Regions from separate parts of the Arthrobacter sp. sptzw42 genome, predicted to be linked through region 1. Evidence: predicted binding sites of a transcription regulator. Region 1 holds the regulator's gene; the other holds the start of a gene.
The links. The regulator HspR, encoded in region 1, represses chaperone genes until heat shock. The targets are predictions, from matches to a motif close to AAGTTGAGTCNNNNNGACTCAACTT.

Region 1 (14,475 bases):
TGAGGCTGAAGATGCCCTGCGGCCGGAGCTGAAGGAACACCACGATCAATATCAGGATCAGGACCTTGCCGATGCTCGCCGTCGTCGAGTACTCAAAGATGGACTGCAGCACGCCAAGGGAAAATGCGGCGATGACTGCCCCCTTGATTTGGCCAATGCCACCGGCCACCACCACCAGGAAGGCATCAACGATGTAGTTGGTGCCGAGGTAGGGACTGGTTGAACCAATGAGGGTGACAGCGACACCGGCTACACCGGCCAGGCCGGAACCGATGAAGAACGTTAGTTGGTCGCTGCGCCGGGTTGAGACACCGCTGGTTTCTGCCAGGTCCCGGTTCAGCACAACAGCCCGGATGCGGCGCCCCAGTGGCGTAGCCCTAAGCAGGAGGACCAAACCTGCCAGGCACACCAGCGAGAGAGCCAGGATAAAGAGCCGGGTCAGCGGGATCGGCGCACCCAGCAACTCGATGTTTCCCTGAAGCCAGGCTGGCGCGCGGACATCCACGCTGGGTGCGCCGAAGAGGTCCCGTGCGGCTTGCTGCAGGATGAGCGCTACCCCAAAAGTAACCAGAAGCGTGTCCAGGGGCCGGTGGTACATGCGGCGTAACAGCACCGCCTCGAGCACCAGCCCCAGGACACCGCCCACGACGAAACCCACCGGAATGGAAACCAGCAGTGAAACCCCGGCATCCGAGATGGCCTGCTGAACCACAAAGGCTGTATAGGCTCCGGCCATCATAAATTCACCGTGGGCCATGTTGATGACACCCATTTGACCAAAAGTCAACGACAACCCGAGTGCCGCCAGGAGCAGCACGGAACCGAGGCTGAGCCCGGCGAACATCTGCCCTATCAGGAGTTCCATTCCAGCAGGCCTTTCTTCGATGTGTGGGCAGCTGTTACTTGGCCAAATCCTTGGCCCAGTCGTAGGTGGCCAGGAAAGGATCCGGTTTAACGGCTTCCGGTGAGGACCAGACGGTGTCAATGAGGCCCTCCGCGTTGATCTTGCCAATCCGGGGAGTCTTGGTGATGTGGTTGTTCTCCCCGTCCACTGTCACCAGGCCTTCGGGCGCCTCAAAGGTGACCCCGTCCGCTGCGGCCTGAACCTTGTCCACGTCGAATGACCCGGCCTTTTCCACCATGGCCTTCCAGAGATACAGGGAGGTGTAGGCAGCCTCCATGGGGTCGCTCGTCACCCTCTCGGCACCGAACTTCGCCTTGAACGCTGCGACGAACTTCTTGTTGGCTGGGGTATCAAGGGTCTGGTAGTAGTCCCAAGCCGTCAACTGTCCTTCAACGTTGTCCAGGCCGACGCCGGGAACTTCCTCTTCGGCAATGGAAACCGAGACAACGGGCATGCTGTCAGCCGCCAGGCCGACGCTCTTGTACTGACGGAAGAAGGCCACATTGCTGTCGCCGTTTAAAGTGTTGAAGACCGCGTCGGCTTTGGAGTCCCGCACTTTATTTACGATGGTGGAAAACTCGGTCGAGCCGAGCGGCGTGTACTCTTCGCCTAGAATTTCCATGCCCTTGGCAGCGGCGTAGGCCCGAATGATCTTGTTGGCCGTCCGCGGGAAGACATAGTCGCTGCCCACCAGGAAAAGCGACTTTGTTCCCTGCTCAGCCAGGTAATCCAGAGCGGGAATGATTTGCTGGTTCGTAGTGGCGCCGGTATAGAAAATGTTTTTCGACGACTCCAGGCCTTCGTACTGCACCGGATAAAACAGAAGGGCATCGTTGGCTTCGAACACCGGGAGCATGGCTTTGCGGCTTGACGAGGTCCAGCCGCCGAAGACTGCAGCTGTGCAGTCCTGTTGAATGAGTTTTCCGGCACGCTCGGCAAACTTGGTCGGTTCGCTGGCGCCGTCCTCACTGACCACCTGTAGCTGCTTGCCCAAAACACCGCCGGAAGCATTGATTTCCTCCGCGGCCAGGGTCAGGGAGTCGAAGACGGTGCTCTCGCTGATGGCCATGGTGCCGGACAGGGAGTTTATGAAACCCACTTTGATGCTGTTGCCTGACGTGTCCACACAGGAACTGCCGCTGCTGGCGGTGGAGCCTCCGGACGCCGGGTCCGCAATCTGGCTGCCACAACCTGCCAGCACCGTGGCCACAGCGGCCGCAGTAAGGGGAAGGAAAGCGCGTTTGTTAACCGAAACCCTCATGTGTACCTGCTTCTCATTCAGCCGCTGCCAAGGCAGCGGCTCGCCTCCAAGGCCTTGGGAAGTGACCTCTTGCGATGAATGTAGGAGCCGATTGTTTCGGTGCCTGGAGGATTGGTTTCGGGACAGTTTCCAAACTGTTGCCTGGGCTGGCCCAAAGCCACGGCGCAGGAAGTAACGCGCGGAAGAACCGCGGGAAAGCGGGACGCTGAGATTTAACCTGCGGGAAACGTGCTGATTCGTAACTTAGGCCTGCGGGCCGGACACAATCCACGAAGGCAATGGCACCGCTCACCTGCGGTTATAGGAAAATAGGCGGCCAGCGGCCGGCTCGCGCCAGGCGGAAGTAGCGGCGCCTACCGCCCGATGGCGCGCGGCCGCCAGAGCACCACGGCCTGCGACCGCGGCCGGGGCCGTTGGCCCCGGGCCAGGCTCACCACGTCGCCGGCAGCACCGGCTGCGAAAATGCGCGAATCGAATGGCTGCGGCCGGCGGCTCAGTTCGTCCGCCAGCTCGGAAACCCGGCGCTGCAAAGCGGCCACCTGGTTTTCGAGCTCGAGGATCCGTTTGATGCCTTCGAGCGAGACGCCTTCCTGGGAGAGCCGCTGCACCTCGCGCAACATGTTGATGTCGCGCTGCGAGTAGCGGCGGGACTTTCCGGGCGCGCGGCTGGGCGAGACGATGCCCATCCGGTCGTACTGCCGAAGGGTCTGGGGGTGCATGTCCGCCAGTTCAGCCGCCACCGAAATTACAAAGATCGGCTGGTCTGAGTTGATGTCCACGGCTCACCCGCTGCTAAAGCCGGGCCTTGGCGGCCAGGCCCTCTCGGACGTCAGCGCCGGCTGTGGCATCGGCAAACGCCTTCACCGCAGCTTCAGCTTCCTTGTTCAGGTTCTTGGGCACGGCGACGTCGATGGTCACCAGCAGGTCCCCGGTCCCCTTGGACGTTTTCACGCCTTTGCCCTTGACCCGCAGCGTACGGCCCGACGGCGTACCGGCCGGCACGCGGACCCGCACCTTTTCGCCGTCAATGGTGGGCACTTCGATATCGGCACCCAGCGCAGCTTCGGGAAAGGTGACCGGGACGTGCACGCGGAGGTTGTCGCCGTCGCGGGTGTAAAACTCGTGCGGCTTGACCGCCACGGAGACCACGAGGTCGCCGTTGCCGGCCGGACCCGGCTGGCCCTTGCCTCGCACCCGGACCTTCTGGCCGTCCTTGATGCCGGCAGGCACGCGGACGTCGATGACTTCACCGCTGGGTTCCCGCAGCCCGATGGTGGTGCCGCGGATGGAACCCGAGAAGGAGATGCTGGTGGAGGCAGACCGGTCGGCGCCTTTCTGCGGAGCGCGCTGGAAACCCGTCTGGCCGAAACCGCCGCCAAACAGGTCCGCAAACTCGGGCGGGATGCCGCCCGAAGAAGGATTGAAGCCCCCGGCGTGGCGTCCGGTGTTGCCCGTGAAAAGGCCGCCGAACATGTCCTCAAACCCGCCGTTGCCTCCTCCGGCACCGCCGGGAGCAAAGCGGGCCCCGCCTCCCATGGCGCGGATGGCGTCATACTGCTGGCGCTCTTCGGGATCGGAGAGAACAGAGTGAGCCTCGGAGATGTCCTTGAACTTCTTCTCGGAAGCAGAGTTCCCCGAGTTGGTATCAGGGTGGTGCTCGCGTGCCAGCTTCCGGTAAGCCTTCTTGATATCGGCGTCGGAAGCGTCCTTGGCGACACCAAGGATCTTGTAAAAGTCCTTGTCCACCCAATCCTGGCTAGCCAATGGCGTTTCCTTTCGAAAGTTATGAATCGGTGGTTGAGCTTATCGAAACCCAAGTTTCGACAAGCTCAACCACCGGAGTATAGCTACGCAGGTACTGCGACGATGACCTGGGCGGCCCGGAGGACGCGTTCGCCTGACTTGTAGCCGGAGCGGAGCACCTGGCTGACGGTGTCAACTTCGATGTCCCCGCCGGGCTGCTGGATGAGGGCCTCGTGGATCGTGGGATCGAACTCCACGCCGGTCTCGTCGATCCGAACCAAACCGTAGGTCTTCAGCGCGTTCTCCAGCTTTGCGGCGATCGCGGCGAAGGGGCCGTCGGCGAGGTCACCATGCTGCCGGGCGGCGTCGACGTCGTCCAATACCGGAAGCAGGGAGTTCAGGACGCCGATGACGGCCATCTCCCCTGCCACGGCACGGTCGCGTTCAACGCGCTTGCGGTAGTTGACGTACTCGGCCTGCAGGCGGAGGAGGTCGTTCTTCAGCTCTGCCGCCTCAGCTGAGGAGCCACCTGCCGAAACGCCCTGCGCCACGGATTCCTCTGCCGGCACCTGGATGCCGTTGAGGATCTCTTCGGCCTGGGCAAGCGCGTCGCCGTCGGAATCCACTGCTTCAGAAGGGTCGCCGGGAACAGTGTTGCCGCCTTCAGCGTGCCCGCCCTCGGGGTGGCGGGCAGCCCCGGTCACCGGGTCAACCTTGCGGTTGTCCCGGATGACCGGTTCCTGGCGGCCGTTGCCCTGCTGCTCCTGGAGGTGCTCTTCACGGGGTGACGTGTTGTGCTCTTCCTCGTTACCGTGGTGCGGCATGGTTACTTCTTCGCTTCGTCTTCGTCGATGATCTCGGCGTCGACGATGTCTTCGTCGCCCTTGTCACCGGCCGGAGCGCCGCCTTCAGCACCTGCGGCACCGGTTGCGCCGTTGGGGGAACCGGCCTGGGAGTAGATGGCCTCGCCCAGCTTGCCCTGGGAAGCCTGGAGCTTCTCAAAGGCGGCCTTCACTGCGGCGTCGTCCGTGCCTTCAAGGGCCTTCTTGAGGTCGTCAACGTCGGTCTGGACCTCGGTCTTGACCTCTTCAGGCAGCTTGTCGGCGTTGTCGGCGATGAGCTTGTCCACGGAGTAGGCAAGCTGCTCGGCGGTGTTGCGGGTGTCGGTGGCCTCACGGCGGGCCTTGTCCTCGGCTGCGTGCTCCTCGGCATCCTTGACCATGCGGTCGATGTCTTCCTTGGAGAGGCTGGAACCGCCCGTGATGGTCATGGACTGTTCCTTGCCGGTGCCCTTGTCCTTGGCGGAGACGTGGACAATGCCGTTGGCGTCGATGTCGAAGGTGACCTCAACCTGCGGGACGCCGCGCGGAGCCGGCGCGATGCCGGTCAGCTCGAACGTTCCCAGCGGCTTGTTGTCGCGGGTGAACTCGCGCTCGCCCTGGAAGACCTGGATAGCCACAGACGGCTGGTTGTCATCAGCCGTGGTGAAGGTCTCGGACCGCTTAGTGGGGATGGCGGTGTTGCGCTCGATCAGGTGCGTCATCACGCCACCCTTGGTTTCGATGCCGAGGGACAGCGGGGTGACGTCGATCAGGAGTACGTCCTTGCGCTCACCCTTCAGCACACCGGCCTGGAGGGCTGCGCCAACAGCGACGACCTCATCCGGGTTCACGCCCTTGTTGGGCTCCTTGCCGCCGGCCAGTTCCTTGACCAGGTCGTAAACCGCAGGCATACGGGTGGAGCCGCCGACGAGGACGATGTGGTTGATGTCGGAGAGCTTAATGCCGGCTTCCTTGATCACATCGTGGAAGGGCTTCTTGGTGCGCTCAAGCAGGTCCTTGGTGAGGTCCTGGAACTTGGCGCGGGTCAGCTGCTCGTCCAGGTGGACCGGGCCGTCGGGGGTGACGGACAGGTACTGGAGGGAGACGTTGGTGCTGGTGGAGGAGGAAAGTTCCTTCTTGGCCTGCTCTGCTGCTTCGCGGAGGCGCTGGAGGGCGATCTTGTCCTTGGACAGGTCGATGCCCTTGACCTTGAGCTGGTTGAGCAGGTAGTCAACGACGCGCTGGTCCCAGTCGTCGCCGCCGAGGCGGTTATCACCGGCGGTGGCGCGGACCTGGATGGTGGAGAAGTTGTCTTCGTCCTTGCCGACCTCCAGCAGGGAGACGTCGAAGGTGCCGCCGCCGAGGTCGAAGACCAGGATGAGTTCGTCTTCCTTGCCCTTGTCCAGGCCGTAGGCCAGTGCCGCGGCGGTGGGCTCGTTGACGATGCGCAGGACGTTCAGGCCCGCGATCTCGCCGGCTTCCTTGGTCGCCTGGCGCTCGGCGTCGTTGAAGTAGGCCGGGACGGTGATGACGGCGTCGGTGACCTTTTCACCCAGGTAGGACTCGGCGTCGTTCTTCAGCTTCATGAGGATACGCGCGGAGATTTCCTGCGGGGTGTACTTCTTCTCATCGATGCCGACGGTCCAGCCGGTGCCCATGTGGCGCTTGACGGAAGCGATGGTGCGGTCGATGTTGTTGACGGCCTGGCGCTTGGCGATCTCGCCGACCAGGACCTCGCCGGACTTGGAGAATGCAACGACGGACGGCGTGGTGCGGCCACCCTCGGCGTTGGCAATAACGGTGGGCTCGCCACCTTCGAGAACGGAGACGACGGAGTTGGTGGTTCCGAGGTCGATACCTACTGCACGTGACATGTATTGCTTCCTTCTTTTCTTGGAAACTGCGGGCGCCCAGACAATTGAGCGTTCTGCACTCAACTCTACTCAGGGCGTCAGCAATGTCAATCCAAAGTTGAGTGACCTACGCTCAAGTCTGGGTTTAGGCAGTGCGGGGCGGGCTTGGGTTTCCGCGAAAAGCCGGTGTTAAAAGCGAACGACGACGGCTCTCCGTTTCGCTGCTGGAGAACGCCGCCGCCGTACTGCCTGCCTGGTTGTGCTACCTGTCTCCGTCCCGGTGACCGTGAAGGGGCCCCCGCTCCTCCGCGGTGGTGTTGACCTGCCCGTCCGTAAGCCTTTCGCGGATGCTGTCCGTTTCGTGGGCCGTTCCGGCGGTGCCGGCAGAGCCGTAGTCGCCGTCCTCGTATTCCCCGTCTTCAAGGTTTCGGGCAGCGTCACCGGCGGTGCCGGCATCTCCGTAGTCGCCGCTCACGTATTGCCCGCCTTCGCCCTCAAGGCCGGGGGCAGTGCTTCCTTCGCGGGGCTCCTCGCCGAAAGTTTCCTGGTTCTCAGTCATGGTGCATCTCTCCTTTGAGTTCCGCGTCCATGCGGGCGCATTTGCAGTCTATCCAGCAGGACTTTCCGTCAACAGGGTTCCGAATCGGCCTATGGTTCACTAAGTGCATGACGTGGCCAGAGGATTTTTGGGGAATGCACTTCGCTGACTGGGTGTCACTCCTTCCGGCTGCTATTGCCGTCTATGCGGTTTTTAGCGCCTGGAGGGCGAGACCCGCGTCACTGATGGGGAGACGCCGACACGCAGCGATGAAGGGCGTTCGCGTACCTCGCAAATCATCCTTCTCGCGGGTAAAGGCAATAATCCGGGGTGCTCCACACAGCGCTGCTGACGAACTCAACTGGCTGGCGAACATCTACTCATCGCACCGGTTATATCAAGATGCTGACGTCGCGCCCTCGAATTTGATCAGTTACAGCGCAAATCGCAGCCAGATCGTGGATTTGTCGAGGGCGTATCTGGCATATGCCGCCGACCTCAGGAGAGGTTCTCTGTTAGGTACGGCCGCGGCTCCTGTTGTAACTCAGGAAATACAAATGGCCACCATGACCGCAAACCTTTTAGCAGAAGCTGCGTCTGGCCAAACTATGAAGACTCCCGAAAGCTTTAAAATCGAAAGTCCAAAATTTCGGAGGGAACTCGAGATATTCAACTTGCCAGAGCTGACTTCGGGAACCTTGGCTTATGACCTTTTTGTCAGCTATAGGCGCCACCGCTTAGCGCCCTCAGCACCAACTCAAACCATACCGAGGACCGATCGCCCACAATCCCTCGAAAATCCTGGCCTTGAGCAGTTCTCACTTAACGTTTCCGAAGAAGACCTTTTATTGCTGTCAGAAAAGCTCGCAAAACAACACGCTTTCGACGGCGTTTTACCCCGACTGCTGGATTGGCGAATGGAAAGAGATGAATCGAACGGCAGACTTCGCCTCCACCTAGCATTGTCGGAGACAACGTTCGGCGCCGTAATCCTCGATCATTATCCTGCTGCATTTAGAGACATGACCGGTGAAAATCGCAAAGTAGATGGGGCCTACGCCCGACTCCTCACACTTTCCGCCTCTGTTATAACATCAGACAAGATGCTGCTTTTTGCCAGCAGATCGAGATTGGCAGGATCTCATCCCAACCAATTCGGTCCCGCTGTAAACGGCAATCTCGAACTTCGAACGCGCAAGGGAGTGTTTCCTGACGGCGACGAATATGGACTTCCTGATCCGAGGAGGGCGTTGGCAAGGGAGGCCCGCGAAGAGCTGGGGTTGCGGTTGGGGCCTGCAGCGTTTCAGACCCTGGGCATAGGAAAGTTCACGGTTGATGACAAAGAGCGCGGGACGAATGTCCTCATGACACTAGCCCAAGTGGAACAAACCGCTGACCAGATTCGGCAGGGCGTACGGGAGTCCGACCCCATGGAAGGCCGGTGGGAATTGGGTGCTCATCTCCTAGCAGCGCCTCTGCCTTCCAATGACAGTGACGTCGATCTTATGTTGTCTTGGCTCCTTCATGATCCTCGCCTCACCCCACACTCAGTGCTGGTGGGATGCGCAACGCTAGCTCGCTTCTTTGCGGTTGATGCCGCGCGTATCCAAAACGCTGCAGCCGCGCCCACCGGCGCATGGGCAACCGAAGTGCTCACTTTGTCATCGTGACTCTACTTACCTCAAGCAACCGGAGCATGGATGCGCTGTCCGACCTCAGCGCCCGGGGAAAGAAATGAACCCAAGCTCCTCCGGCCGCCCTCCTTATTGTTCAGCTCTTATTGGACGGTGGCCGGAAGGGGCGCCTGCCAGGCAGGGCACCCCCATCAGGTCCTGCTTACCGGCGGCCGGCTCCTTCCAGGTCGGTTTCGTGGCTCCGGCCGGCCTCGCCCCATACGGCGGCGTCCTGTTCGGGGCGGCCCGGCTTGCCCGGCCACCAGATCCGGGGACCGATGTCATAGGCCAGGGCGGGCACCAGCAGCGAGCGCACCAGGACGGTGTCAAGCAGCACTCCGAACGCGACGATGAACGCCAGCTGCACCAGGAACATGATGGGAATGACGCCCAGCGCGGCGAAGGTCGCTGCCAGCACCACGCCTGCGGATGTGATGACGCCGCCGGTGACGCTGAGTCCCCGGAGAATGCCGGGGCGGGTGCCGTGCTTGAGGGATTCCTCGCGGACCCGGCTCATCAGGAAGATGTTGTAGTCCACGCCGAGGGCGACAAGGAATACAAAACCGAACAACGGTACGGTGGCGTCCGCGCCCGGGAAGCCCAGGATGTTGTTGAACACCAGCGCCGAGACGCCCATGGCGGCCGCGTAGGAGAGCACCACGGAGAGCACCAGCAGGACCGGCGCCAGGACTGAGCGCAGCAGCAGCATAAGGATGAAGAGGATGACCACCAGGACAACCGGGATGATGATCACCAGGTCCCGCTGCGCGGTGGTGTTGGTGTCCAGGGCTGTCGCCGTCACGCCTCCCACCAGCGCGCCCGGGTCCACCGCCTTGATGTCGTCGCGAAGGGCCTTCACAGCCTCCTCGGCCTCGATGGAATCAGCTGCGGAGTTCAGCGTGGCATTGATCAGCACCTTTCCTTCGCGGACGTCCGGCGAGCTGGGAGCGCCGGGGGCTCCGGTAATGGGCACCGAGCCCTGGGCCAGCAGGTAGGCCTCGCCCACGCCGTCGGCCGCCTTCACAGTGTCCAGCACCTCCTGTGCCTTCCCTTGATCCGCGACCACGACGGCGGGGCTGCCGCTGCCGGCGTCGAAATGGCGTGCCAAGGCGTCCTGGCCGTCCACCGCATTGGAAGCACTGAGGATGACGTCCGTCTGCGGGACGCCGTTGGCCTTGAGCTGCAGGAGACCGGCGGAACCGGCAAGCAGAACGAGTACCGAGGCAACCCAGATGATGCGGGGGCGCCGGGAAACCAGCGAGCCGGTGGCCCGCCACAGTCCCTTCTGGCCTTCCAGCCCGGTCACGATCTCCGGCCCACGCGCGCCTGCCGGCGCAAGCTTCGGGCGGAAGGGCCAGAACGCTGCGCGGCCCAAAAGGGCCATCAGTGCGGGTAGCAGGGTCAGGGCTGCGAACAGCGAGCAGAGGATGCCTGCTGCAGCCACCGGCCCCAAGGCTTTGTTGGAGTTGAGGTCCGAGAAGAGCAGGCACAGCAGCGCGATGATCACGGTGGCGCCTGAAGCCAGGATGGGCTCGAAGGAGGCTTTCCAGGCAGTCAACACGGCGGCCGTGCGGTTGCTCGTATGGGTGAGGGCTTCACGGAACCTTGCCACATACAGCAGCGCGTAGTCCGTGGCGGCGCCGATCACCAGGATGGACAGGATGCCCTGGCTCTGGCCGTTGAGCTGGATCCAGCCCGCCTTGGCCATGCCAAAGACCAGCAGGATCGCCGCGCACAGTGCGAAGACCGAGGTCAGGAGCACCACGATGGGAAGCAGCAGTGAGCGGTAGACAACCAGCAGGATCACGAACACGGCGGCCAGCGCCACGAGCAGGAGGATTCCATCGATGCCGGCAAAGGCTGCGGTGAGATCGGCAGCAAGCCCGGCAGGACCGGTAACGAACGTGCGCAGGCCTTCCGGTGCCGCCTCGGCCACGGTGTCCCGCAGTTCCTGGACGGCCTCCTTGATCTCGGCGGAAGAATCAATCGGGGCGATGAACTGGACTGCCTTGCCGTCCTCGGAGGGGATGGGTCCGATCACGGCGCTGCCGAGCTCGAGGCCTTCAAGCTCTGTCCGGAGGCTTGCAATGTCGCCCAGCTGTTCCGGACTCAAAGCTTCCTCGCCCTCCAGGACGATGACGCCGGGAACTTCATCGGAGTCCCGGAACTTTGCTTGCCAGTCACGCGCGGCGGTTGCCTCGGCGCTGGCGGGCAGGAAAGACGCTTGATCGTTGGAGGAGACCTCTTCCAGGCGACCGAAGGTGGGACCGCCCACCCCTGCAAGGGCCAGCCACGTCAAGACCAGGATCACGGGAAGCAGCCAGCGCAGCCAGAACGGGACGCGTTCCTTGGCATGGGAGTGGGAGTTCATGGGGCCTTCCTAGTGCTGGGCAGGAGTAGAATTGGTTCCATATTAAAGTATCTCTGCGATGGAGATAAGTGTTTACCTAGCTTTTTCTCTCCGGCACCGATGAGGGCGGGCGGGCGCTCCTGAAGTAATATCCGTCAATACGGCCCGGCAGCACGACTGCCGTCCACAGCGGAGAGTTCCCGCTTAAGGCACACATTGGAGGGGCATGACCGGCGAGGAAACTGCCGCCATCACCGGCCCTCCCACGGGTGAGGGCCCGCATCCGCTGGTTCGGCTCCTTCAGGAGTTCACGCTGGAGGCCAACCGCTACGTGGACTCAGCGGGCGGGCGCAAGGACATGCACCGGACGGACCTGAATGCACTGGCAGTGATCATGCGCCACACTGCCGCCGGCGGCACGGTCACGCCGGGGCTCCTCCGCAAGGAACTGAACCTCAGCTCGCCTGCCACCACCGCGCTGATCGACAGGCTGGACAACTCCGGGCATGTGGTGCGCGAGCGCGACAGTTCGGACCGCCGGCAGGTCCACCTGCGGATGACACCCAAGGCATTCCAGGACGGCGGAGCCATTTTCGCTCCCCTCTCGCGGCGGATGGGGAGCGCCATGGCGGATTTCAGCCCGGAGGAGCTGGAGACGGTGACCCGGTTCATGACGGCCATGGTGGAAGCCACGGTGGCCGCACGGGAAGAATCGGCCAACACGCCCGGTTCTCCCACGGCGCGCAAGTAGGTCGCGCCAGCGTCGTCTTACGGCCCGAAACGACAGTGGGAGTTACCCGGTTGGGGGGTAGCGTTTGATTATGAGTGCGCAGCAGCCTGAAGACGACGTTTACACGCACGGCCACCACGAGTCGGTGGTCCGGGCCCATGCCGCCAGGACGGCCGAGAATTCCGCGGCGTTTGTCCTGCCGCACCTGAGGCCGGGGGTTGAAGTGCTCGACGTCGGCTGCGGGCCGGGCAGCATCACCTGTGATTTCGCCGCCCTGGTCACCCCCGGAAAGGTCACCGGGCTGGACCGCTCCCCGGACATTATCGCCCAGGCAAAGGCCCTCGCCGCCGAGCGGGAGGTCGCCAACGTCGAGTTCGTGGCCGGCAACATCTACGACCTCGACTTCGAGGACGAAACGTTCGACGTCGTCCACGCCCACCAGGTCCTGCAGCACCTGACCGACCCGGTGGAGGCGCTGCGGGAGATGCGCCGGGTCGCAAAGCCCGGCGGGATTGTTGCAGTACGCGACGCCGACTTCCATGGCATGAGCTGGTACCCCGCCATCCCCGAGCTGGACGAGTGGATGGAGCTGTACCAGCGCATCGCGCGGCGCAACGGAGCAGAGCCCGACGCCGGGCGGCGGCTTGTCAGCTGGGCCCAGTCCGCGGGCTTCACCGACGTCGCGCCCAGCAGCAGCAACTGGCTTTATGCCACAGGCCAGCAGCGGCGCTGGCAGGCCCGGGTCTGGGGTGAGCGCGTCCTGCACTCAGCGTTTGCTGAACAGGCGCTGGAATACGGGTTCGCCAACCCTGCGGACCTTGCCCGGATTTCCGCCGGCTGGCACCGCTGGGGCTCCACCGACGACGGCTGGTTCCTGATCCCCAACGGCGAGGTCATAGCGCGGGCATAGATCCGCGGCGGTGTGCAGGCAACGTCAAACCGCCGCTGGTACTGATCGTGTCCATAGCTGCCACTAAGCTTTACTGGTGCAATTCTCACTTTGGCTTGCCCTGGCCGGCGCCGGCGCCCTGATCAGTTTCACCCCCGGCGCCGGAGCCATCAACACCATGAGCAACTCCCTGAACGCCGGCTTCCGCCGCTCCATTTGGGGCATCCTCGGGCAGCAGGCAGCGCTGGTCATCCATGTGGTGATCGTGGCTCTTGGCGTGGGGGTGCTGGTGGCCAGTTCCCCTGTGGCCTTCAACGTCATCCGCTATGCTGGCGCCGCGTACCTGGTTTACCTGGGCATCCGGCAGTTCCTCAGCAAGCCGGACCTTGGGCAGGAAAAGATTGCGGGCCTTCGGAACGAGCCTGCCTGGTCCATTTTTCGGCGCGGGCTCTGGGTGAATCTGCTGAACCCGAAGGCAATTGTTTTCTTCCTGGCTTTTATGCCCCAGTTCATCCGTCCCGAGCAGCCGCTCCTGGCCCAGTACGCAGTTCTTACGGCGACGGTTGTGGCCATCGACATCTTGGTGATGTGGTTCTTCTTTGCCGCCGCAGCACGGTCCTTCGAACGGTTCACGCACAGCGCCCGGGGGCAGCTGATCCTCAACCGCGCGTTCGGCATCCTCTTTGTCGCCGTGGGCATCCTGCTGGCTTTCCTCCACTGACCTTCATCGCACTGCACCGGGCGTATCAAGGAGTATGACGGGGCTGCAAAATTTCTTTACAAAAAAGTCAACCTTTGTGAAACTGCCGCTAGCCAACAGGGGCCATTAGCACGCATGCTTACTACATGAACTCAGTGTCGAGCCCATACCGCGTCATCGCCGTCTGCACCGGAAATATCTGCCGCTCCCCCATGGCAGAGTTCATGCTCGCTGCGGCGCTGCAACGCGAGGGGCTGGACACCGTGGTCACCGTCGACTCCGCAGGCACCACCGGCTACGAAGCAGGCCGGCCCATCGACCCGCGGGCCGCACGCCGGTTGTCGGCAACGAAGCTTCCCTCCGATAAACACCGCGCCCGGGAATGGCATCCGGCGTGGTTCCGCGAACGGGACCTCATCCTGGCCCTGGACATTGACCATTACGCCTGGCTCACCGAAGCGGCTCCGGACCAGGAGTCCAGGGATAAGGTCCGCATGCTGCGCAGTTTTGATCCCCTGCTGGCGGAAAAGGACCTGCTGGACCAGGGCATCGAGGATCCCTGGTACGGCGGCCAGTCCGATTTCGACGCCGTCTGGCGCCAGATCCACGACGCGCTGCCCGGGCTCGTGAACCACATCAAGGGTGCCGTCATCAAAGATGCCCAGCTACTGCACAGATGAAAGCCCGGCGGGGAAAAAGGTACGCTCTAACCCATGAGCCCAGCCCCCGTCATCATCGCCATTGACGGGCGCTCCGGCGCAGGGAAGACAACGCTCGCGGTCGAACTGGCGGCGCGGCTGCGCGCCCATCACAAGGTCGCGCTGTTCCACCTCGAGGACATCTACCCCGGCTGGAATGGGCTGATGGCCGGCATCGACCGCTATGTCGCCACCGTCCTCGAACCCTTGAGCCGGGGGGATGCGGCTACCTGGACAAGCTGGGACTGGGATAAACATTACGACGGCGACGTCCGCGTCACGCTGCCCGCCGAGATTGTGATCGTAGAGGGAGTC
Region 2 (14,475 bases), 130 kb from region 1:
CTCCATCTGCCCAGCCTAATTGGCCCGCGTCCACTCCGGGCCCCGGCCTCCTGCTACTCTCCTCCGGGGGGATAACACCGAAACAGCATCAAGGAGCCGGGAATGTTTGTGAAAGTGTGTGGTCTCAGTACGCCCGAATCCGTCCGTGAAGCGGTGAACGCCGGGGCGGATGCGGTCGGTTTCGTCCTCACCGCCAGCCCGCGCGTCGTTTCGCCCTCCCAGGTGTCCTCGTTGCTGGCGGAGGTCCCTGCGGACGTCTCGCCCATCGGCGTATTCCGCCACGAGCCGGTAGCTGATGCCGTGGCAATCGCCCGCGCTGCCGGCCTGGAGTGGATCCAGCTGCACGGCCCGCGCTCCCGGCAGGACGTCGCAACAGTCCACGACGCCGGCATGAAGCTGATCCGGGCAATCACCATGGGTGCCACTGCAGAGGAATTCGAAGACTGGGGAGAGGACATTCTGCTGATCGACGCCGCTGTGCCTGGCTCGGGCGAGGCCTGGGACTACGCCTCAGTGGCCGCCCTGCCTGTGCTTCAGGGCCGGCACTGGCTCCTCGCCGGCGGGCTGGACCCGGCCAACGTGGGTGCTGCCTCCACGGCTGCCCATGCCTGGGGCGTGGACGTGTCGTCCGGCGTGGAGGCGTCCCGGGGCGTCAAAGACCTCGCCAAGGTGCGCGCCTTCGTGCAGGCAGTGAAGGGCGCCTCCCCGGTCCGGCACTGATTCCGGGGGCAGTCAGGGAAGGCCCCCATCCCTTTCTGTCGCACCCCAAGGGCACAATGGATGTATGAAGACACTGCTCAACATCATCTGGCTGGTTTTCGGGGGATTCTGGCTCGCGCTGGGCTACTTCGTGGCGGGGGTTATTTGCTGCCTGCTGATCGTCACCATCCCGTGGGGCATCGCCTCGTTCAGGATTGCCGAATACACGCTGTGGCCGTTCGGCCGGACGGTGGTGGACAAGCCCGGCGGCTCAGGAGTCTTTTCGCTGCTGGGCAACGTGATCTGGCTTTTGGTGGCGGGCATCTGGATCGCCATCGGCCACGTGGTCACCGCCTTTGCCATGGCAGTGACTATCATCGGCATCCCGCTGGCCATTGCCAACCTGAAGCTCATCCCGGTATCCCTGATGCCGCTGGGAAAGCAGATCGTACCTACCAGCGCACCATTCGTAGCCGCCTACCGGTAAGAGTCAGCGCGGGCTGAAGGCCCCGTCCGCCAGGATGGCCACCGCGCTGCTGCCGTCCAGTTCCGCGGCGATATCGACGTCCCCGGCGTAGCCCGCACCGGCCAGCTCGAGGCCGCTGGAACAACCGTGCAGCATCCCGCGGAGCCTCGGCTCCGCGGCTTCGAAGACCGCCATCGCCGCCACGGCCTCCGGCGAGTAGCCATGCCTGCCGTCCTCCGCCTCGTAGCCGCCCTTGCCCGCAGCTACCAGTCCGGCGATGAATGCGCCTGCCCCGATCTGGTCCTCCACTGCGGGGCGCAGCGTGCCGTCCGGCCACCGCTCACCGGCAGCAATCACCGCGACCACCGCCTCCTCGGCGAGGTTGGCAGCTACCCAGTCGGCTGTTGCCGCGGCATTGCGCAGGGACACGGCTGCTACCAGCGGGACCTCGCGCGCCAGCCCGTGGCAGAGCGCCGAACCGTTCGGGGACGGCAGCACCACCCGGTCCAGCGACGCTGCAGCGCGGAGGCTGGCGGGGGAGAGGCTGAGCCCGCCCCCGTTGCGGGGCCCGGCCAGTTGGGCCCCGTGGCGCGCGGCAAAGCCCTCAGCGCCCGTGTCCTTCCAGGGGAAAGGAAAAACCACGCCGCCCCGGTCGAGGACCACGCTGACGCAGGTGCCGAAAGACAACACGTCCACCACCACGGCGAGGTCCGCCCCGGACGTTATGGTCCTGGCACCGTCCAGCCCCCACTCCATCCGCACGATGTAGGGCAGTTGCCGATGGGCTGCGCTCGCTGTAAAGGTATGGGCAGCGTTTGAGGGACCTGCGTTCACGCCAGTTCACCTCTTAAATTCCGGTGCGCGGCGTCCAGCCAAAGCTCCCGGGCGCGGCCGCTGTGGAACAGCGGGTCAAGTTCCAGCAGGTGGCGTACGACGGCCGCGCGTCCGGCTGCGAAGTCGGCGTCACCGATGTGGGCATAATCCTGGCGGACGTCCGCAACATACCTGGCGTACTCGTCAGGTTCGCCCCCGAGAACCGAAAGGTCGGCGTCGCAGAGGAGGGCGCCGTCGTCGTCCCCGTATTCCGGGCGGTGGCCAGACGTCAGCCGCACCAGCCGGGCCACCTCAGCCACGTCCGCTTCGTCAAGGCCGGCAGCAGGGAGCCGGTCCTCCGCGAGGCGTGCTGATTCCTCCTCGTCCTGGCCGGCCGCACCCCGGTAGACGGCGTCGTGGAACCAGGCGGCCAGCAGCACGGTCCGGGGAGGGTCGGCCGGATCGGCCAACAGGTCGAGGGCTTCCAGGACTGAGAGCAGGTGGGTGCAGCCGTGGTACCGGCGGTGGGGCTCGCTCCACCGGTCCAGAAGGTCGAGGAAGAGCGCGTCGTGGCCGGGCATGATGGCGTCCCAGCGGTTGAACAGCGGAACCTTGAGTGACTTGTTCCGCTGCCGGGCAGGGATCCGCAGCCCGCTTGCAATCAGTTTGCGGACCAGGACCCGGGCCTCCACCGGAACCGCTCCTGCGGCCACCAGGTCATCGAAGCGGCGCTCGGCAACGTCGTAGTGGTCGGCGTCGAAGGCGCGCTCCGGAATCCCGGCCGCGGCGGCGAATTGATGCAGTTCCGCCAGCGACGAGTCCGAGACCAGGTGCGAGAAGTGCGTCCCGTGGGCAGGCCAGAGGGGCGGGTCGATGTAGATGGCCATGCAGGAAGTCTAGTGGGACCTGCCGGGGGGAACCGGGTGCCGGCAGCGGGCCGGTAATTCCGAAGCTGCGGCAGTTTTGTAAGACTGTTTCCGCAAATGAGCCCTAAACTGCCGTTATGACGATTATCCGCGTTGCTGAGGCTGCCCGCTTCCTGGGTGTCAGTGACGATACCGTGCGCCGCTGGCTGGACAACGGCTCCCTTACCCCCGTGAAGGACGACGGCGGCCGGATCGCCGTGGACGGGCTGGAATTGGCCCGGCATGCGCAGAAGTTGGCTCAACTGCCGGACGATCCACACCGCACAGGCAGTTCGGCGCGGAACCGGTTTGTGGGGCTGGTCACCGGCATCACAGCGGACAAAGTGATGGCCCAGGTTGAGTTGCAGTGCGGGCCGTTCCGGGTGGTATCACTGATGAGCAGCGAAGCTGTCCGCGATCTGGGGTTGGAGCTCGGTTCCGTGGCCACCGCCGTGGTCAAAGCCACCACGGTCATCATCGAGACGCCGCAGGGCAAGGGCCTGTGACGGGCCAGAAGGGAATGGCCCTGCTGCTCGCGGTCCTGATGACGGCTACGCTGGCAGCCTGCGGTGGCAGCGGCCAGGCCGCCGGCAGCGGCGGGTCACTGACGATCTTTGCCGCCGCCTCCCTCAAGGCCAGCTTCACGGAGCTGGCCCGGACGTTCGAAGCCAGGCGCCCCGGCACAACCGTCAGCCTCAGCTTCGCCGGCTCCGCGGACCTTGCCACGCAGATCAGCCAGGGCGCATCGGCTGACGTCTTCGCTTCCGCCGACACCAGGAACATGGAAAAGCTGCAGGAGGCCGGGCTGGTGGACGGCGGTCCCAGGGTCTTCGCCACCAACACGCTCGCCATCGCAGTCCCGCCGGGAAACCCGGCCGGCATCAGCTCCTTCACGGATCTTGCGGAACCGGGTACGCGGCTGGCCCAGTGTGCACGGCAGGTGCCATGCGGTGCCGCCGTTGCCGCCATCGAACAGCGGACTGGTGCCGAGCTCAACCCGGTCAGTGAGGAAAACTCCGTGACGGATGTGCTGGGCAAAGTCATCTCCGGGGAAGCCGACGCGGGGTTGGTCTACGTCACCGATGTCCGGTCCGCGGCAGGAAAGGTGGATGCTGTTCCCTTCCCGGAAGCCGCCACCACCATCAACAGCTACCCGGCCGCCGTGCTGGCCAACAGCCGGAACAGCGCAGACGCCCGGGCCTTCCTCGAACTGCTGGCCAGCCCCGAAGGCCAACAAGTCCTGGCATCCGCCGGCTTCGGCAGTGGTCAACAGTGAGCAGCAGCCCGTGAGCCGCCAGGCCTACAGCGGCATACCGCGCTGGGTGCATGCCGTCGCGGTCCTGGCCGCGCTGGTGGTGGTCCTGCCGCTGGCCGCCCTGGTGGCAAGGGTCAACTGGGGCAACTTCCTTCCGCTGGTCACCTCCGAATCCGCCGTGTCAGCCCTGGGCCTGAGCCTGCGGACCTCCGCCGCCAGCACGGTCCTGTGCATCGCGCTGGGTGTGCCGCTGGCGCTGGTCCTGGCCCGGGGCAGGTTTCCGCTGCAGGGCCTGTTGCGCTCGCTGGTGCTTCTCCCACTCGTGCTGCCGCCCGTGGTGGGCGGCATCGCGCTCCTGTACACGTTCGGCCGCCAGGGCCTCCTTGGCAGGACCCTGGACGTCTTCGGCCTCCAGATCGCTTTTTCCACCACGGCCGTTGTCCTGGCCCAGACCTTCGTGGCCTTGCCCTTCCTGGTGGTGAGCCTAGAAGGGGCCCTGCGGACCGGAGGAGAACGGTATGAAGCCGTGGCGGCCACCCTCGGCACCTCGCCCGGGCGGGTGTTCCGCCGTGTAACGCTGCCGCTGGTGCTGCCCGGCCTGGCCTCCGGTGCGGTGCTGGCCTTCGCCCGCAGCCTGGGTGAATTCGGCGCCACCTTGACGTTCGCAGGCAGTCTCCAGGGGGTGACCCGGACCCTGCCGCTGGAAATCTACCTGCAGCGGGAAACGGATCCGGATTCCGCCGTCGCACTGTCCCTGGTACTGGTGGCTGTGGCGGTCGTTGTGGTGGCACTTGCGTACCGCCGGCCCGGCAACAGTCCCTTCCGGGCGTCCAGGCAGCGCACGACGACGGCCGCCGCGCCGGGCGGGAACGGCCCGTGACGTTGATCTTTGAGGCAACCGTGGCGGAGCGGGGATTGGACGTGGCCCTCACTGTCGGCCCCCGTGAAACAGTGGCAGTGATGGGGCCGAACGGTGCGGGTAAATCAACCCTGCTGTCCGCCATCGCAGGCCTGCTTCGGCCGGACAGCGGGCGGGCCGAGCTTGACGGGAAGACACTGTTCGATCTCTCGCCGGGCAGGAGGACATGGACGCCGCCGCACCGCCGCGGCACCGCCCTGCTCGCCCAGGAACCCCTGCTGTTTCCGCATCTCGACGCCTTGGAAAACGTGGCCTTCGGGCCACGGAGCGCCGGGGTGGCCAGGCGCCAGGCACGGACAGAAGCTGCGCGCTGGCTGGCCGAGGTGGAAGCGCAGGATCTTCATGGCCGCCGTCCGGCGGGGCTGTCCGGCGGCCAGGCCCAGCGGGTTGCCGTGGCCCGCGCCCTGGCAGCAGATCCCGGGCTCCTTCTTCTGGATGAGCCCATGGCTGCCCTTGACATCCATTCCGCGCCGCTGCTGCGCCGCCTGTTGAAGCGGGTCCTGGCGGCCAGGCCGGCCATCATCATCACCCACGACGTCCTGGATGCCCTGATGCTGGCGGACCGCGTGGTCATTTTGGAGAAGGGCAGAATCTCAGAAGAAGGCCCCACCCGGGAGGTTCTCCAGCGGCCCCGCAGCCGGTTCGCCGCCGGGCTCGCAGGGCTCAATTTCCTGGCCGGCGAAATAACGGACCATGGGCTTCGGTCCGGCGGGCTGAACCTCTACGGGCAGCACCACGAGCTTCCGGGCCCGCTGCCCGCCGGACAGCCAGGCGTGGCGGTTTTCCCGCCGTCGGCCGTTTCGGTTTTCCTGTCTGAAGCGCACGGCAGCCCGCGCAACGCCTTTCCGGTGACCATCACCGATTTGGAGCCGCACGGGGACGGGGTCCGCGTCCGCGCGGGCGAAAGCGGGCAGCTGAACGCGGACATCACGCCGGCCGCCGCCGCTGATCTCGCGCTGGCGCCAGGCATGCGGGTGTACTTCGTGATCAAGGCCGGGTCCGTGGCCATCTACCCGAACTAGTCGCTCTGGCCCCGGCTAATGGTGCGGTGAGCCCGAAGGGTAGGCTGGTCAGCGTCGCGCGGACGGGCGCGGCGTATTGGGGGAGAACTAATGAACGTACCAGCGGGGCATGTCCTCGGCAGAAAAATTACGACGGCGGCTGCCGCCCTTGCGTTGCTGGCTGGCACAAGCGGTTGCAGCCTGTTCCCGTCGCCGGCCCCTCTGCCGGACATCGCCCCGGCTACGCCGGTGTCCGCGCTGCCGGCCGAGTGCCCCTTCGTTGGCCAGAACGACCTGCTGCCGGTCCGGATCCCCATCGGCACACCGCGCGAGACGATCGGCAGTGTCCTGAACGCGTACAGCGCCTGGCTCAACGCCGGTTCGGAGCTGGTCAGCGCCTGGACTCCAGGCACCGCGGTCCCCGGGAACTGTGTCGAGCGGCTTGCGGCCAGGAATGCGGAGGCCTACTCGAACACCCTTTTCACGTCGCACAGCGACGTGGCCTGGCAGCAGTACTTCACCTCCGTGAAGGTAATGAACCAGCAGAACCTGGCAGCGGTCCGCTCTGCTGAACCGGAAAGCAGCGGGCGGGGAATGTTCGAACTGCTGCAGGAGATCGACTCGAGCGCCACAGACAGCGGCACGTTCCTGAAGTTCGATGCCGTGTACCGCCCCGTGGTTGCCGGCCAAGGCAGCTGGGAGGACCTGGACAAGCCCACGCGCTGGTATGTGGAACTGGTCCCGGCGGGAGAGTTCCTGGTCATCAACTACATCGAGACCAAACCGGCGGCCGGTTACCCGGCGGGCTGACGCCGCTGCCGTTGCCGTTGAGCGGATGCCGGTCCTCGGCCTGCTCCCCACGGCGGCGGCCTACATCCCCGGCAGGTCCAGGGACTCGTAAACCTGAATGCTGGCGCCGGGCATCATGAGGTGCGGGTGGCCGTCCAACAGAGCCTGGGCACCGGCGAGGTCCTCGGCCTGGAGGATTCCGTAACCTGCGACGCCGGTGCTGGTATCTGAGGTACCGGTTGAGGTGATTTCCTTCCCCGCTCCCAGCGGGGTGCCCAGGTCCACAATGCCGTCGCCGGCGCCCTCGGCCCACGCCATCCACGCCTTCATGCCTTCCCGGGCTGCCTCCGGCGAACTTTCGGCCATCTGCGCCTGGGCCGACTGTGCTGCGATGTAGAGAACAACAAACTTCTTCATTGCCTGTCCGGTCTCCTGTGCGCCGGCGGCACTGTGCTCCCCGGTCACAAGCCGATCCTAGGGTGGATGGCTCTGCTTGGAAACGGGGGGGGAAGTGAGGCGTGCGGGTTCGCTGTGGGAAAACTGAAAATAAAAAGTACCCCATCCAAAGTTGAGCGTAGTAGACTCAACTTAGATCAATTGCCCTGAAAGGAGCTCTCTTTGGACGTCAAATTCACCACCAAGAGCCAGGAGGCTCTTTCGGCTGCGGCCATGAATGCCTCCACCGCCGGCAACCCGCAGGTGGAACCTGCCCATTTGCTTAAAGCGTTGATGGACCAGCGTGAAGGCGTAGCGGTGGCGCTTCTCCGCGCAACCGGCGCCGATCCGGACGCTGTCAGCGTCCAGGCCAGCAGTGCCATCAAAGCGCTGCCGGCCACGTCCGGGGCGTCCAGCCAGCAGGCGCAGCTGTCCCGGCCCGCCCTGCAGGCCATCCAAAACGCGAAGGAGGAAGCCGACCGGCTGGGCGACACCTTTGTTTCCACTGAAGTGCTCCTCCTGGGCCTGTCGGCCGGAAGCGACGCCGCAGGCCGGCTGCTGCGTGACGCCGGCGCCTCCCACGAAGCGCTGCTCGCCGCCCTGCCGGGCGTGCGCGGCGACGGAAAAGTCACCAGCCCGGACCCGGAGAACACCTTCCAGTCGCTGGAAAAGTTCGGCACGGACCTCACCGCCATGGCCAGGTCCGGCAAGCTGGACCCGGTGATCGGCCGCGATAACGAAATCCGCCGGATCGTCCAGGTCCTCAGCCGCCGGACCAAGAACAACCCCGTCATCATCGGTGAGCCCGGCGTGGGCAAGACCGCCGTCGTCGAAGGACTGGCCCAGCGCATGGTGGCCGGGGACGTGCCCGAAAGCCTGCGCGGGAAGACCCTCATCGCCCTGGACCTCGCCTCCATGGTGGCCGGCGCCAAGTACCGCGGCGAGTTCGAAGAGCGCCTCAAGGCCGTCCTCGAGGAAATCAAGAACTCCGACGGCCAGATCGTTACCTTCATCGATGAAATCCACACGGTAGTGGGTGCAGGTGCCACCGGAGACTCATCCATGGACGCGGGCAACATGCTCAAGCCCATGCTGGCACGCGGCGAACTGCGGCTCATCGGTGCCACCACCCTCGATGAATACCGCGAGAACATCGAAAAGGACCCTGCCCTGGAGCGCCGCTTCCAGCAGGTGTATGTGGGTGAGCCCAGCGTCGAGGACACCATCGGCATCCTCCGCGGCCTCAAGGAGCGCTACGAGGCGCACCACAAGGTTGCCATCGCAGACTCTGCCCTGGTGGCAGCAGCGACCCTCTCCAACCGCTATATCTCCGGGCGCCAATTGCCAGACAAGGCCATCGACCTGGTCGATGAGGCCGCGTCCCGGCTGCGGATGGAAATCGACTCGGCACCCGAGGAGATCGACCAGCTCCGCCGCGCCGTCGACCGGCTCACGATGGAAGAACTCGCCCTGGAAGGCGAAACCGACGCTGCTTCCATGGAGCGCCTCGCCGCGCTGCGGGCGGACAAGGCGGACAGGGAAGAGGAACTGGCTGCGCTGAATGCCCGCTGGGAGGCCGAAAAGGCCGGGCTCAACCGGGTGGGTGACCTCAAGGCGAAGCTGGACGAGCTGCGTTCCACGTACGACAAGGCCGCCCGCGAAGGGGATCTTGAGACGGCATCACGGATCCTTTACGGCGAAATTCCGGCGCTCGAGCGGGAGCTGAACGCTGCCGCAGAGGCCGAAGCCGCCATCACGGACAAGTCCGCCCAGATGGTGGCGGAGCAGGTGACCGCAGACGACATTGCCGAGGTCATCTCCGCCTGGACGGGGATCCCCGCAGGCCGGATGCTGCAGGGTGAAAGCCAGAAGCTGCTGCACATGGAGGAGGAGCTCGGAAAGCGGCTGATCGGGCAGAAGAAGGCCGTCACCGCCGTGTCCGATGCCGTCCGCCGCGCCCGCGCCGGCATCAGTGATCCCAACCGCCCCACCGGTTCGTTCCTGTTCCTTGGCCCCACAGGCGTTGGCAAGACGGAGCTGGCGAAGGCACTGGCGGACTTCCTGTTCGACGACGAACGCGCCATGGTGCGGATTGACATGTCCGAGTACGGCGAGAAGCATTCCGTGGCGCGGCTCGTGGGTGCCCCTCCGGGCTACGTGGGCTACGAGGAGGGCGGCCAGCTCACCGAAGCCGTCCGCCGCCGTCCGTACTCGGTAGTGCTGCTGGACGAAGTGGAGAAGGCCCACCCCGAGGTCTTCGACATCCTCCTGCAGGTGCTCGACGACGGCCGCCTCACCGATGGCCAGGGCCGCACCGTGGACTTCCGCAACGCGATCCTGGTGCTGACCTCCAACCTGGGCAGCCAGTTCCTGGTTGATCCCTCGCTGGATGCCGAGGCCAAACGGAACGCCGTGATGGCCACCGTCAACGCCTCCTTCAAGCCGGAGTTCCTGAACCGGCTGGACGAAGTGGTGCTGTTCGACCCGCTGTCCGTGGAGGAGCTTGCCCGCATCGTTGAACTCCAGGTGGGCGAACTGGGACGGCGGCTGCACGAGCGCCGGCTGACCCTCGACGTCACCGACGGCGCCCGCGCCTGGCTGGCGATGTCCGGCTTCGACTCCGCCTACGGCGCCCGGCCACTGCGCCGTCTGGTCCAGCGGGAAATCGGCGACCGTCTGGCCAAGGCGATCCTGTCCGGCGAAATCTCGGACGGCGACACCGTGCTGGTGGACACGGCCACCGATTCCGTTGAACTCACCATCGAGGGGCTGGAAGCGCTGGCCAAGCCCAACGGCGGTGCGGTCCCCGGAACCGGACTGGTGGTTCGCCGGAAGGAATAGGCCCACCGGAAGCAGTGGACGTGTAGCCGGGCCAGGACGTGCTGCCCTGGCGCCTGGTGCCCCAGGCGCTAGGGCAGCACGCTCGCGTTAACGTTGTTGCCGCCGGGGGAGGTGACGTAGCAGTCCACCCTGCGGTCCCCGCTTTCCCAACTGGTGGAACTGGGAAAGCTCCGCTCGAAGTTCAGGGTGTACTCGTTGGCCGCAGGTCCCAGTCTTGCGGCCTGGCACGCTTCCAGGGCTTTGGCCTTCAACGCCTCGGGGCCCGGGTACGACTCGCTTTCCGGGTAGCGGAACAAGGCGACCAGTTGGGCTGAATGGCCGGTGTCGCAGGGGACAACCGTGGCTTTCAGCGCTTCCGGGCTGAAGTCCTTAAAGCAGTCGCCCAGGGCATAGTCGGCAGGTTCCGCCTCGCGGGGCAGGGGCAGCGGACTGGCGGGGGGAGTGGCGGCGGTTTCCAGCACACCGGCAGCGGCGCCTCCGGACGCCTCCTGGTTTTCGTTGCTGTTCAACCACAGGGCAAGCCAAACGAGCGAGCCGATGACCGCCAGGAGAACAACAACGAACAACGCCTTCCACAGCGTCCGCTGGTTGATGCTCCCGCGGCCCGCTTCGGGCCCCTCCGGGAGGGCCGACCGGTTGCGGCCCCCCGCCCCGGCTTCATTCCGCTGTTGCCGCCTGCGTAACGGGGGCTCGACTGCCGGGACTCCATACTCGGCCGCGGGTACCGTGGGCAGGCCGGCGGCGGGCGAAGAGGCGGGCTTGGGCGGGACGTCCTGGTGGTTCACGGGGTGCATCCTCCTGCGTTTTTCTCCGCGCGGGCGCCGGAATTCCGGCCGGGCTCAGTAGTTGCTGATGTGACTCTACCGAAGAAAAAAGCCTGATTCCGGCCTGGGCAGGGCAGGAGCGGTACTGCATGTGATGTGCATCGGCACTGCGGGAGCGCGCCTGGCAAGCGGGAGCAGTAGAAAGCATGTAATCTAGGTGTACGACAAATTGACCAAACATTCCGGGGCCTCACCATAGCCAAGGTGACCACCTCCGGTCCGAGTACAAAAGGGGGTCACGCCATGGGGCGCGGCCGTCAAAAGGCAAAAGCTACTAAACAGGCTCGGGACATCAAGTACTACTCCCCGAACACTGACTACACAGCTCTCCAGCGTGAGCTCAAGAGTTCAGAAGTCCGCGCTCCCAGCCGTTTCGCCAACGAGCCGGTTGAACCGGACTATTCGGCTTACGTGGACAAGTACGCGGATGATTTGGAAGAAGATGACGACGAGGTAGATACCCGTCGTATCGGCTAGTTGTCCCGAGGTCTGTTGCCGTAACCGGACAGCCCTGTGACACCGTCGCACTCATGGATTCAGTATCGGGGTCCCGGTCTTTCAGCTCGGATCAGTGCTGCGCTTCTTTGTAGCCCCCTGGTCTTCGCAGACTGAGGGTGCTGAACTGCAGACATAAAGCCCGCCCCCTTCGCCTTATACGGTGCCGGGGCGGGCTTTTTGCTGTCCGGCCAGGCTCACAGCCAGAACTGACGCCAGGACCAGCGCGGAAGCCGGTGCCAGGACCGCCCACGGCGCCCGTTCCACGTAGCCGATGCCCTCGGCCAGGATCAGGCCCCAGTCTGGTGACGGCTGCTGGGGTCCCAGCCCCAGGAACCCGAGTGCCGCCAGGGCAAGGGCAACCCCCGGCAGCCGGAGCATCGCGTGGCGCAGGAGCGGCCGCACCACCGCCGGCAGGATGTAGCGAAGCATGATGCGCGCCCTGCCCACCCCCAGAACAGGGAGGATCTGCACGTAGGATTGCGCCCGTGCCTCCTGGGCAAGCGCGGCGGTATGTGCGGCCAGCGGAGCCCAGCTTACGGCGGCCACGGCCAGGGCAGCGCCCTCTGCCGAGGGTCCCAGCACGGCAGCAACAACCAGCCCGGCGAGGATGGGCGGCGCGGCGTTGGCCACCTCAAGCGGCCCCGCAGCGGCCAAGGGGAACAGCCCGACGGCGATTCCCACCGCCAGGCAGACCAGGACCACTACCAGCGCAGTCCCCAGCGTCCCCAGGGCGCCGTGTCCCACCCGGGCCAGGAGGTCACGGCCGCTGGCGTCGGCACCAAAGGGCAGCGCCCAGGTGGGTGCCGCGAGCCTGGCGTGGGCGGAGGTGAAGGGATCACGCAGCAGCCCGGCCCCGACAATGAGCAGCAAGGCGGCAGCTGCGACTGCCGGCACCGCCGGCCGGCGGCGCCGCCCTGACCGCGCCGGCTCCGGAAGCGGCAGCGTGCCGAAGCGGACCGCGGGCCCAATCAGGAGGTACCGCGCCGCCGTCGTCAGCGTTCCCACCAGCAGTGCCAGCCCCATCAGTGCCAGCATGCCCGCCTGGAGGGTGGGAATGTCCTGGGCGCCGGCGGCACCGAGGAGCAACCGGCCGAGCCCCGGAATGGCGTAGACCTTTTCCACCGCCACCGCTCCGCCGGTTAGTCCGATGAGGACCAGCCCGATCTGTGGCAGCACCGATGGCAGTGCCCGCCGCAGCACAGCCAGCGTCAGCCGCCCGGGTCCTGTTCCTGCCAACCGCCAGGTGCCCACCCACTTCTCGCCGAAGCCGGCGCGGATGGCGTCGGACAGGAGCAGCCCCATCAGGCCGCCCGCAGGAATGCCGAGGGCCAGGGCGGGCAGGACGGCGTACTCCGGGCCCTTCCAACCGAAGGGCGGAAACCACTGCAGCCAGATGGCACCTGCCACCAGCAGCATGGCGGAAAGCAGGAATTCCGGCAGCGAGGTGAGTGCGGCGGAAAGCGCGCCGGACGCTGTCCTCCGCCGCTGCCGGAGGCCGTCCACTACGGCCGGCGCGCAGATCAGCAGGGCAATAACGGCTGCTATGGCAATGGCGAAACCCATCAGCGTCACCGACACGCTCAACGCAGCCGCGGCGCCGGGTCCCACCGGAGTATTGCTGATCCAGGACGTGCCAAGGTCACCGGCAAGCACCCCCTGGACCCAGGAGCCAAGCATGGCCACCGGTCCCTGCTCCAAACCGAGCTCCGCCCGGATGGCAGCCAATGCTTCCGGCGTGGGCTCGCGGTCCGCGTACCTGGCACGGAGGATGGTGTACTCGGCGCCACGCCCCGAGAGCCACGGCATCATCCCGATCAGCACCACCAGCCCGAGGAGGGCGACGATCCGCGAGACGGTGACCTTCAGGAAAACCAGAGCGGGCATCAGCCGGCCGCGCCTGTGCCGGTGGACCCGCCGCCCGTGCTTTCCGTCGTGCTGCTGACTGCTGTCCTGCCCGTGATCAGGGCCCGTTCGCGCGGATCCCGCTCCACGCCCCGCACCCTTACGGATTCGCCCTGGATGACCCGTTCGTGCAGCAGCGGGATGGCGGGGTCGCGGGCCAGGATGAGGCCTTCGGCGGCCGCGATGGCAGCACGGCGTTCCGGGCCGGCAGGAATGCCTGCGGCCCTGGCCAAGGCTGCGTCCACAGCCGGATCGCAAAACTGGGAAATGTTGAAGGATCCGCTGCAGGAGAAGTCGCTGTAGAGGTAGGCCACGGGATCACCGGAATCCAGCACAGTTGCGCGGGAGAGGATGAAGGCATCGAATTTCCCGGCCAGGGCGTCCGCCTCGATGTGCTGGTATTCGCGGACATCCTGCTCTACGGTGAAACCGGCGGCTTCCAACTGCTGCTCCAGCTGGACCGCAACTTCCGGCAACTCGGCCCGGTCGGTGAAGGTTCCAAGCCGGATGGGCGTCCCCTTCACCGCGGTTGCGGCAACGCGGGCAGCAAGGGCTGCAGCGTACCCTTCGTTATTCCGCTCGTCCGCCGCCCACGGAAGGGCCGGGCCGAGCAGCCCGGCTGCCTTGTCCGCGCGTCCTTCGTAAACCCTGTCCACAACGGTGCCGGCATCGATCGCCCCGCGGGCAGCGGCGCGGACGGCCGGATCAGCGAACGGACCCGCGGCAGTGTTGAGGTAGAGCGTGTTGGTCCGCGGCATTGGCACCTCGTGCACCAGGGCGGGATCGATCTGTTCCACCTGACCCACGGGTATGGCTTCGACAATGTCCGCATCCCCGGTCCGCAGAGCCGCTGCCCGGGCGGTTCCGTCCGGGACGAACTGGACGTCCACGCCGTCGGCCTCCGCTTTTTCACCCCAATACCCGTCGAAGCGGTCCAGCCGTGCGGACGAGGTGCCGTCCACAGACACCAGCCGGTACGGCCCTGTGCCTGCATTCCGCGGGTCAACCATGCCGCCCTCTTGGTAAGCCGAGGACGCGAGGACGGCCAGCTGGGGACTGGACAGCCGCTGGGGCAGAAGTGGATCGGGCGTCGACGTCCTGACCACTACAGCGCCGGGACCGTCAGCA

Region 2: a site for HspR is predicted at 7,413-7,437, ahead of clpB (ATP-dependent chaperone ClpB). Genes of this name have one in related genera too.

What each region holds. Positions count from the first base shown of each region.
Region 1 is NZ_JBNHEX010000003.1:53,871-68,345, reverse strand. Features, by position in the region: gene urtB (urea ABC transporter permease subunit UrtB) at 1-865, opposite strand, end outside; gene urtA (urea ABC transporter substrate-binding protein) at 900-2,165, opposite strand; gene AC5RT4_RS04355 (heat shock protein transcriptional repressor HspR) at 2,519-2,944, opposite strand; gene AC5RT4_RS04350 (DnaJ C-terminal domain-containing protein) at 2,958-3,929, opposite strand; gene AC5RT4_RS04345 (nucleotide exchange factor GrpE) at 4,013-4,732, opposite strand; gene dnaK (molecular chaperone DnaK) at 4,735-6,603, opposite strand; gene AC5RT4_RS04335 (hypothetical protein) at 6,845-7,141, opposite strand; gene AC5RT4_RS04330 (NUDIX hydrolase) at 7,678-8,790, shown strand; gene AC5RT4_RS04325 (MMPL family transporter) at 8,957-11,164, opposite strand; gene AC5RT4_RS04320 (MarR family winged helix-turn-helix transcriptional regulator) at 11,370-11,894, shown strand; gene AC5RT4_RS04315 (methyltransferase domain-containing protein) at 11,965-12,783, shown strand; gene AC5RT4_RS04310 (LysE family transporter) at 12,860-13,483, shown strand; gene AC5RT4_RS04305 (low molecular weight protein-tyrosine-phosphatase) at 13,609-14,142, shown strand; gene AC5RT4_RS04300 (chorismate-binding protein) at 14,176-14,475, shown strand, end outside.
Region 2 is NZ_JBNHEX010000003.1:182,598-197,072, forward strand. Features, by position in the region: gene AC5RT4_RS04905 (HutD/Ves family protein) at 1-6, opposite strand, end outside; gene AC5RT4_RS04910 (phosphoribosylanthranilate isomerase) at 103-720, shown strand; gene AC5RT4_RS04915 (YccF domain-containing protein) at 785-1,186, shown strand; gene AC5RT4_RS04920 (2-phosphosulfolactate phosphatase) at 1,190-1,999, opposite strand; gene AC5RT4_RS04925 (DUF4031 domain-containing protein) at 1,996-2,865, opposite strand; gene AC5RT4_RS04930 (TOBE domain-containing protein) at 2,982-3,389, shown strand; gene modA (molybdate ABC transporter substrate-binding protein) at 3,404-4,159, shown strand; gene AC5RT4_RS04940 (ABC transporter permease) at 4,170-5,018, shown strand; gene AC5RT4_RS04945 (sulfate/molybdate ABC transporter ATP-binding protein) at 5,015-6,079, shown strand; gene AC5RT4_RS04950 (hypothetical protein) at 6,170-6,868, shown strand; gene AC5RT4_RS04955 (hypothetical protein) at 6,929-7,312, opposite strand; gene clpB (ATP-dependent chaperone ClpB) at 7,466-10,123, shown strand; gene AC5RT4_RS04965 (septum formation family protein) at 10,192-10,917, opposite strand; gene AC5RT4_RS04970 (DUF3073 domain-containing protein) at 11,191-11,424, shown strand; gene AC5RT4_RS04975 (ABC transporter permease subunit) at 11,599-13,329, opposite strand; gene AC5RT4_RS04980 (ABC transporter substrate-binding protein) at 13,329-14,475, opposite strand, start outside.